2 regions of the Ralstonia flaminis genome follow, and region 2 is predicted to be linked to the other one. Evidence: predicted binding sites of a transcription regulator. Region 2 holds the regulator's gene; the other holds the start of a gene.
What was found. The regulator FNR, encoded in region 2, switches genes on or off when oxygen is low (the NO sensors DNR and NnrR bind a similar motif). The targets are predictions, from matches to a motif close to TTGATNNNNATCAA.

Region 1: the regulator FNR is predicted to act here: its motif matches at 1,612-1,625, upstream of R2N11_RS01130 (oxygen-binding di-iron domain-containing protein).

The regions. Positions count from the first base shown of each region.
Region 1 covers NZ_CATZLL010000001.1:230,147-233,561, forward strand. Annotated here, with positions in the region: gene R2N11_RS01125 (DEAD/DEAH box helicase) at 1-1,445, opposite strand, end outside; gene R2N11_RS01130 (oxygen-binding di-iron domain-containing protein) at 1,684-2,499, shown strand; gene R2N11_RS01135 (TetR/AcrR family transcriptional regulator) at 2,483-3,193, opposite strand; gene R2N11_RS01140 (AMP-binding protein) at 3,395-3,415, shown strand, end outside.
Region 2 covers NZ_CATZLL010000004.1:274,857-278,271, reverse strand. Annotated here, with positions in the region: gene ccoG (cytochrome c oxidase accessory protein CcoG) at 1-1,176, shown strand, start outside; gene R2N11_RS08175 (FixH family protein) at 1,203-1,430, shown strand; gene R2N11_RS08170 (hypothetical protein) at 1,427-1,681, shown strand; gene fnr (fumarate/nitrate reduction transcriptional regulator Fnr) at 1,706-2,434, opposite strand; gene R2N11_RS08160 (sulfite exporter TauE/SafE family protein) at 2,613-3,356, shown strand.

The sequences.
Region 1 (3,415 bases), on a different contig from region 2:
CGCTTGGCGCTGCGCGGGTGGCCAGCCGATTGTGCTGGCTTGGCCGTCTCTGCCGTTTCGGCCGGCGCCGTCGATTCGTAAGGACGATTGAAGAACGGATCGTCCGACGGACGGAATGCCGGGCGCACGATCGTGTGATCGAGCACACGGGCGCCGTTGCGCTCATCGCGCTCCCGGGCGCGACGGACTTCACCGCGGGCACGCTTTTCATCGCGCTCGCGGCGTTCACGGTCACGGGCCTGTTCGCCGGTCGGGTCGAAGTCAGTCAGTTGCTCGCGCGGCAGGTTGCGCTTGATCAGCTTTTCGATGTCGGCCAGGAAGCGCTCATCACCCGGCGCAAACAGCGACAGCGCGTCGCCCGAGGCACCGGCACGGCCCGTGCGGCCGATGCGGTGCACGTAGTCTTCTGCGTTGAACGGCAGGTCGAAGTTGATCACGCATGGCATCTGCGAGATGTCGAGGCCACGCGCTGCCACGTCGGTGGCGACCAGCACATCAACGGTGCCCTGCTTGAAGGCTTCCAGTGTCTGCATGCGCTCGGTCTGCGTCTTGTCGCCGTGGATGGCGTTGGCATTGATGCCTTCGCGCTCCAGCGCACGCGCCAGACGCGAGCAGCCGATCTTGCTGTTGGAGAACACGATGCACTGGCGCGGCAGGCCTTGGTCAGCGCGCTGGCGCAGCAGGTGCACGAGCGCGGCCTGCTTGTGATTGTCCGGCACCGTGTAGATGACCTGGCGGACGTTCTCTGCCGTAGCGTTGCTGCGTGCCACTTCGATCGTCTGCGGATGGCGCAGGTAGCTGGAGGCCAGCTTCTTGATCTCGGGCGAGAACGTGGCCGAGAACAGCAGCGTCTGGCGATGCGCCGGCAGCAGATTGATGATGCGCTGCAGGTCGGGCAAGAAACCCATGTCGAGCATGCGGTCGGCTTCATCCAGCACCAGCATGCGCACTTGCGACAGGTTCACGCTGCGTTGCTGCACGTGGTCAAGCAGGCGACCCGGCGTGGCGACAAGGATTTCCACGCCACGACGCAGTTGCTCGGTCTGCGGGTTCATGTCGACGCCGCCAAACACGACCGCGCTACGCAGCGCCGTGTACTTCGCGTACTTGGCAACGTTGTCGTACACCTGGTCGGCCAACTCGCGCGTGGGCGTGAGGATCAGCGCCCGCACCGGGTGGCGCGCCGGCGACGCGCTGGTGTTGGCGTCAGGCAGCAGGTTGTGAAGAATCGGCAGCGAGAAGCCGGCGGTCTTCCCGGTGCCCGTTTGTGCAGCGCCCATGACGTCGCGGCCGGCGGTAACGACCGGAATGGCGGCGGCCTGGATAGGTGTGGGCTTGGTGTAGCCGCTCTCGGTCAGCGCACGGAGGATGTCCGTGTGCAGGCCGAAGCTGTCGAATGTCACCGATTCGTTGACCGGCGCTTCAGACGTTGTCGCAGTGTTCATAGGGGGAGATGCAGCATGCCGAGGGGCATGGCAGGCGCAACAGGCTCAGTCGGAATTGACAGCGAGCGGCTCGCGCAAAGCGTTAAAAATCAAAAGTTTATCACGTGAGGGTCAGCACGGGACGGATGAACGACATGCCAGCACCCGCGCGGGCGCCACATCTGCCTTGACACGGATCAATAGGCCCAGGCCCATGCTGCGCGACCATCGGGCATCCCAACCTGCGCCCCCTCCCTCCATGGTGACCACGCTTTATGAAACGCCCGAGCATGTCTGCCTGATGTTTTCCGACTTGGTGGACGATCACGACGACCTGCCGGTGCAGACCAACCAGTTCCTCATTGTCGATCACGGCCACGGCGCGCTGATCGACCCGGGCGGCCAGATGACGTACAACGCGCTCTATCTGGCGATGAACAGCTACTTTCCGCCCAAGCAACTCGACTATGTGCTCGCCTCGCATGCGGACCCGGATATCGTCGCCTCGGCTGGGCGCTGGCTCACAAGTTCCAGTTGCGACATCTTGATCTCGCGCGTGTGGGAGCGCTTTCTGCCGCACTTCTGCAACGTGGGTAAGACCGAGGGCCGGATCGTACCGATTCCGGATACGGGCATGGCGATCCCGCTGGGACAATCGCATCTGCTGGCAGTGCCGGCGCATTTCCTGCACTCGGAGGGCAACTTTCAGTTCTACGATCCGGAATCGCGGATTCTCTTTTCGGGCGACCTGGGCGCATCGATGGTGCACGCCAACGTGGCTGCCAAGCCCGTGGAAGATTTCGACGCGCACCTGCCGCTGATGGCGCCCTTCCACCGCCGCTACATGAGCGGCAACCGTGTCTGCCGCTTGTGGGCACAGATGGTGCGTGGGCTGGATATCGAATGGATCGTGCCGCAGCACGGCCAGGCCTTCCGTGGGAAAGCCATGGTCAACCGCTTCATCGATTGGGTGGAAACGCTCGACTGCGGCATCGACCTGATGACGCCGGAGATCTTCCGCTTGCCCGCCATGCCGAAAACACCGGCGGGCGCGGCGCTCAAGACTCGGGTTTGACTGCCGGGCTGGGGGCCGCCGGCAGGATGATCTTCATCATGGCGCTCGACAACTCGTGCGCCAGCACATTGGCGTCGATACGCGAGGGGTCGTGCCACGTGTACATGAAGCCCATCACGCCCCCCATCGAGTGCGCGGCGACGCGCGCATCGCCAAACTCAAACACGCCGGCGCGCTTGCCTTCGTCCAGCAGCGCATACAGATCGCGATAGTAGCCGCGCGACATGCCGTGCAGCCACTCCACGGTTTCGGGCCGCAAATATTGGCGGTCACGGTACGTGAGCGCAGCCGCATAGTGGCAGTCGATGCAGCGGCGTGCCATCTCCAGCAGGCAGGCCTGTAGGCGCTCGCGCACCGGCAGCGCCGCGTCAGCGGTCTCGCGGATGGCTGACAGGCAGATTTGCGCGGCCTCGCGGCAGAGGATGTCGAAGATCTCGTACTTGTCGGTGAAGTAGTAGTACACCGCTGGCTTGGTCACGCCCAATGCGGCGCACAAGTCACTCATCGTCATACCGGCATAGCCCTTGGTGAAGAAGAGCTGGGCGGCAGTATCAAGAATCTGTCGGCGGCGCGCCTCCTGGCGCTCGGCGATATGCGGGCGCGTGACGGGCGCAGAGACCGGTGGTGCCTCAGGAGCCTCGGTTTCAGCGGACGGTTGCACGTCGGAAACAGCAGATTTGCGGACGATGGACATGGTGCGCATTCTCGCATGCCGCCTTTGGATGCGCCGTCGCGTCTGCGCATCGGGGTGGCATCACGCCGCTGAAATGCTTGACGCATCAAACGGCGCTTTCTATATTTCTACCCAATGGTATAAAAAATTACCACAAAGTATAGATAGCGCGGCGCCACTTTGCGCACGCACTGCACAACCCAACGGAGACAAGCTTTGGCGATGGACGAGTCCGAGTATCTC
Region 2 (3,415 bases):
TACCTGACGGTGCTGCTGGTGCTGTCGGCGTTGGGGCTGTTCCTGTTCACGGCGGTGGCGGGGCGGCTCTTCTGTGGCTACGCCTGCCCGCAAACGGTCTACACGGAAATTTTCATGTGGATCGAGCGGCATATCGAAGGCGACCGCTTCGCTCGCATCCGCCTCGACGGTGAGCGCTGGAGCCTGCGCAAGCTGCGCCTCAAGTTGGCCAAGCATTCGGCCTGGGTGGTGATCGCGTTGTGGACGGGCTTCACCTTCGTCGGCTTCTTCACGCCAATCCGCCATCTCGGCATGGAGACTTGGACGCTGTCGCTCGGGCCGTGGCAAACCTTCTGGATGTTGTTCTACGCGTTCGCCACCTGGGGCAACGCCGGTTTCCTGCGTGAGCAGGTGTGCCTCTACATGTGCCCGTACGCCCGCTTCCAGAGCGTGATGGTCGACCCCGATACCTACGTCGTCACCTACGACACGCAACGCGGCGAGCCGCGCGGTAGCCGTTCGCGCAGCGCAGACTTCGCGGCGCAAGGGCTCGGTTCGTGCGTGGACTGCAGCATTTGCGTGCAGGTGTGCCCGACCGGCATCGACATTCGCCAGGGCCTGCAGTACGAGTGCATTGGCTGCGGCGCCTGCATTGATGCATGCGATCAGGTGATGGACAAGATGCGTTACCCGCAGGGCCTGATCCGCTACACGTCCGAGCGTGCGATGCACGACCGGCTCACCCCGAAGGAGGCACGGCGCCATCTGCTACGCCCGCGTGTGCTGATCTATGCCGGCATCATGCTGGTGCTCATCACGGGCTTCATCGTTGCGCTGACGATGCGCCAGCCGCTCAAGGTGGACGTGATTCGCGATCGTGGTGCGCTGGCGCGTGAGGTGGACGGCGGCAAGATCGAGAACGTCTATCGACTGCAGTTGATGAATGCCTCGGAGCAACCCGTGCGCGTGACCATCACGGCTGAAGGACTGCCACAGCTGGAGGTGCAGGGTGGCCGCGGTGAATCGACCACGCTTGAACTGGCACCTGCAGCCAACCGCCTTTTGCCGATCCGCGTGCGTCGTCCGGCGGATGACCTGACTGCCGGCTCGCACAAGATCCGTTTTGTGATCCAGGCAGACAGCGGCAGCGACAGCCTTGTGCTGCGTGAGCCATCGAGTTTCATCGTGCCGCGCTGACGCGGTTTTTAGAACAGGAGACACAGATGCAGGCAATGCAATCTTCCGCTCCGGCCCGGCCATGGTGGCGCGAGCCTTGGCCGTGGCTGCTGATGGCCGGCCCCTTCGTCGCCATGATCGGGTGCGGCGTCACCATCTGGTTGGCCGTGTCGCATCCGGATCCCGTCATTCATGACAACGTCGTACGGCGCGGCCTGGTCGTCGAGAAGCCCGTCTCCGTGCCGGCCCATGCCGCCCACGGGGAGGTCCGATGAAACGCCGCCTGCTGATGTGGATTCTCTGGCCCGCGTTTCTATCTGCGGCGCTGGCCGAGCTGGTCGTGTTTGCGGTGGTTGACCCGGCGGATCTGCGCTTCTTCGGAGAGCAGATCGCCGTGTCGGCCGAGGCGGTTTACACGGTGTCGTTCTTCGTGTTCTGGTTGCTGTGCGGATTGTCCAGTGCGCTCACACTGTATGTGTCGCCGGGCATCGGCAAGCTGGAGGCGCATGAGCATCCGCTCGTGTGAGCGGATGTCCTGCAAGGGGGCGGCCTAGTTGGCTTGGCCGCTCATCACTTGGCGCAGGCCAGCCATGTCGATCAGCTTGACGTGGCGCTGGCGGATCTGGATGAGACCGGCCTCAGCAAAGCGTGAGAACAGGCGGCTTACGGTTTCGAGCTTCAGGCCCAGATAGCTGCCCAGTTCTTCGCGGCTCATGCGCAGCACGAACTCGGTTGACGAATAACCACGCTGGGCTGAGCGCTTGGACAGGTTCAGCAGGAAAGCAGCAAGGCGTTCTTCGGCGCGCATCGAGCCGAGCGTCAGCAGCATCTGGTGATCCTGCGAGATCTCCTTGCTCATGATGCGCAAGAACTGGTGCTGCAGAGAGGGCAGCCGGCGCGAGAGCTGCTGCAGTTGGTCGTAACGCACCACGCAGACTTCGGTGTCTTCCAGCGCGGTGGCATCCGACACGTGGCACATGTCGCCAATGCCATCGAGCCCGACGATCTCGCCGGGCAGGTGGAAGCCGGTGATTTGGTGGCGACCGTCTTCCAGCGTGAGATGCGTCTTGAGCGTGCCGAAGCGGATGCCGTACACGGCTTCGAGCGGTTCACCGAGGGCGTAGAGCGTCTGGCCTTTTTTGATGCGGATGCGCTCGGCAACCAACTCATCCATCTTGCGCACGTCTTCCGAATTCATGCCCACTGGCAGACAGATCTGGCCGAGTACGCAAGTGGAACAACGTGAAGCTTGGTCGGTGAGTGCGATTCGTGTGAGCACAGGGGGCGAGTGAATTTCGAGTAAGTGAAATGAGAAATTCTTGTGATGCAACCGCGGCCTATTATAACGGCGACCATGCTGATATCGGATTGTTCCGATAACGTGAATTGCGCGAAATGCACGGAATTCCTGTCAGCAAATCAATAACTTTGGCCCATATCAAAAGAGCGTCAAAAAGATGAATGTTGCCGCGCTCGTGAGCGTTTTTCTGATCGCATTGCTCGGTGGTGTCCATTGCCTGGCGATGTGCAGCGGCATCGCGTTGGCCGCTGAGCGCGGGCAGGTGCCGGTGCGGATCGTTTCGCGTCGCCGGCTGGCGTTCGAGCAAGTGGTCATGCACGCTGGGCGCATCAGTATGTACGCGGCGTTGGGGGCCATCATGGGGGCGCTCGGTGCCACGGTTTGGCGCCAGCAGTGGCTGCCGATTCAACGCGGATTGTTCGCATTCGCCAGCGCTTTGCTGCTCGCTTACGGCCTACTTCTGGTTGTGCGCACCACGGGTGATACATGGCGCAATCCTTGGGTGGAACGTGTGCTTGGCCACCTTGCCGGCGTGCTGTCGAAAATGGGGGCACAACTGGGTGGAAGCCTGCATCACAGCCCGCCATTGGTGCGGCGCTATGTCACGGGTTTGGCATGGGGGCTGGTACCGTGCGGCATGGTTTACGGGGCACTGGCGGTTGCGTTGTTGGCGGGCAACGCGGCATCTGGGGCGGTTGTGATGCTGGCGTTTGGTCTGGGCACGTTGCCGAATCTGCTGATGATGTCCGGGGTGGCAGGCTGGTTGCGGGGGCTGTCTCGCCAGAAGTGGGCGCGTGGCGCGGCGGGCGCCGCCATTGCCGCCTTTGGCATGTGGGGGCTCGTATGCGCCGCATGGCTGCCGGAGATGCTCAACGCACATGGTTTTTGCCTAGTGCTGTAGCTGTTTGAATCACCCGCAGATCGCCATTTGGCCCTGGGCGGAGCACTAGGACATCTTCC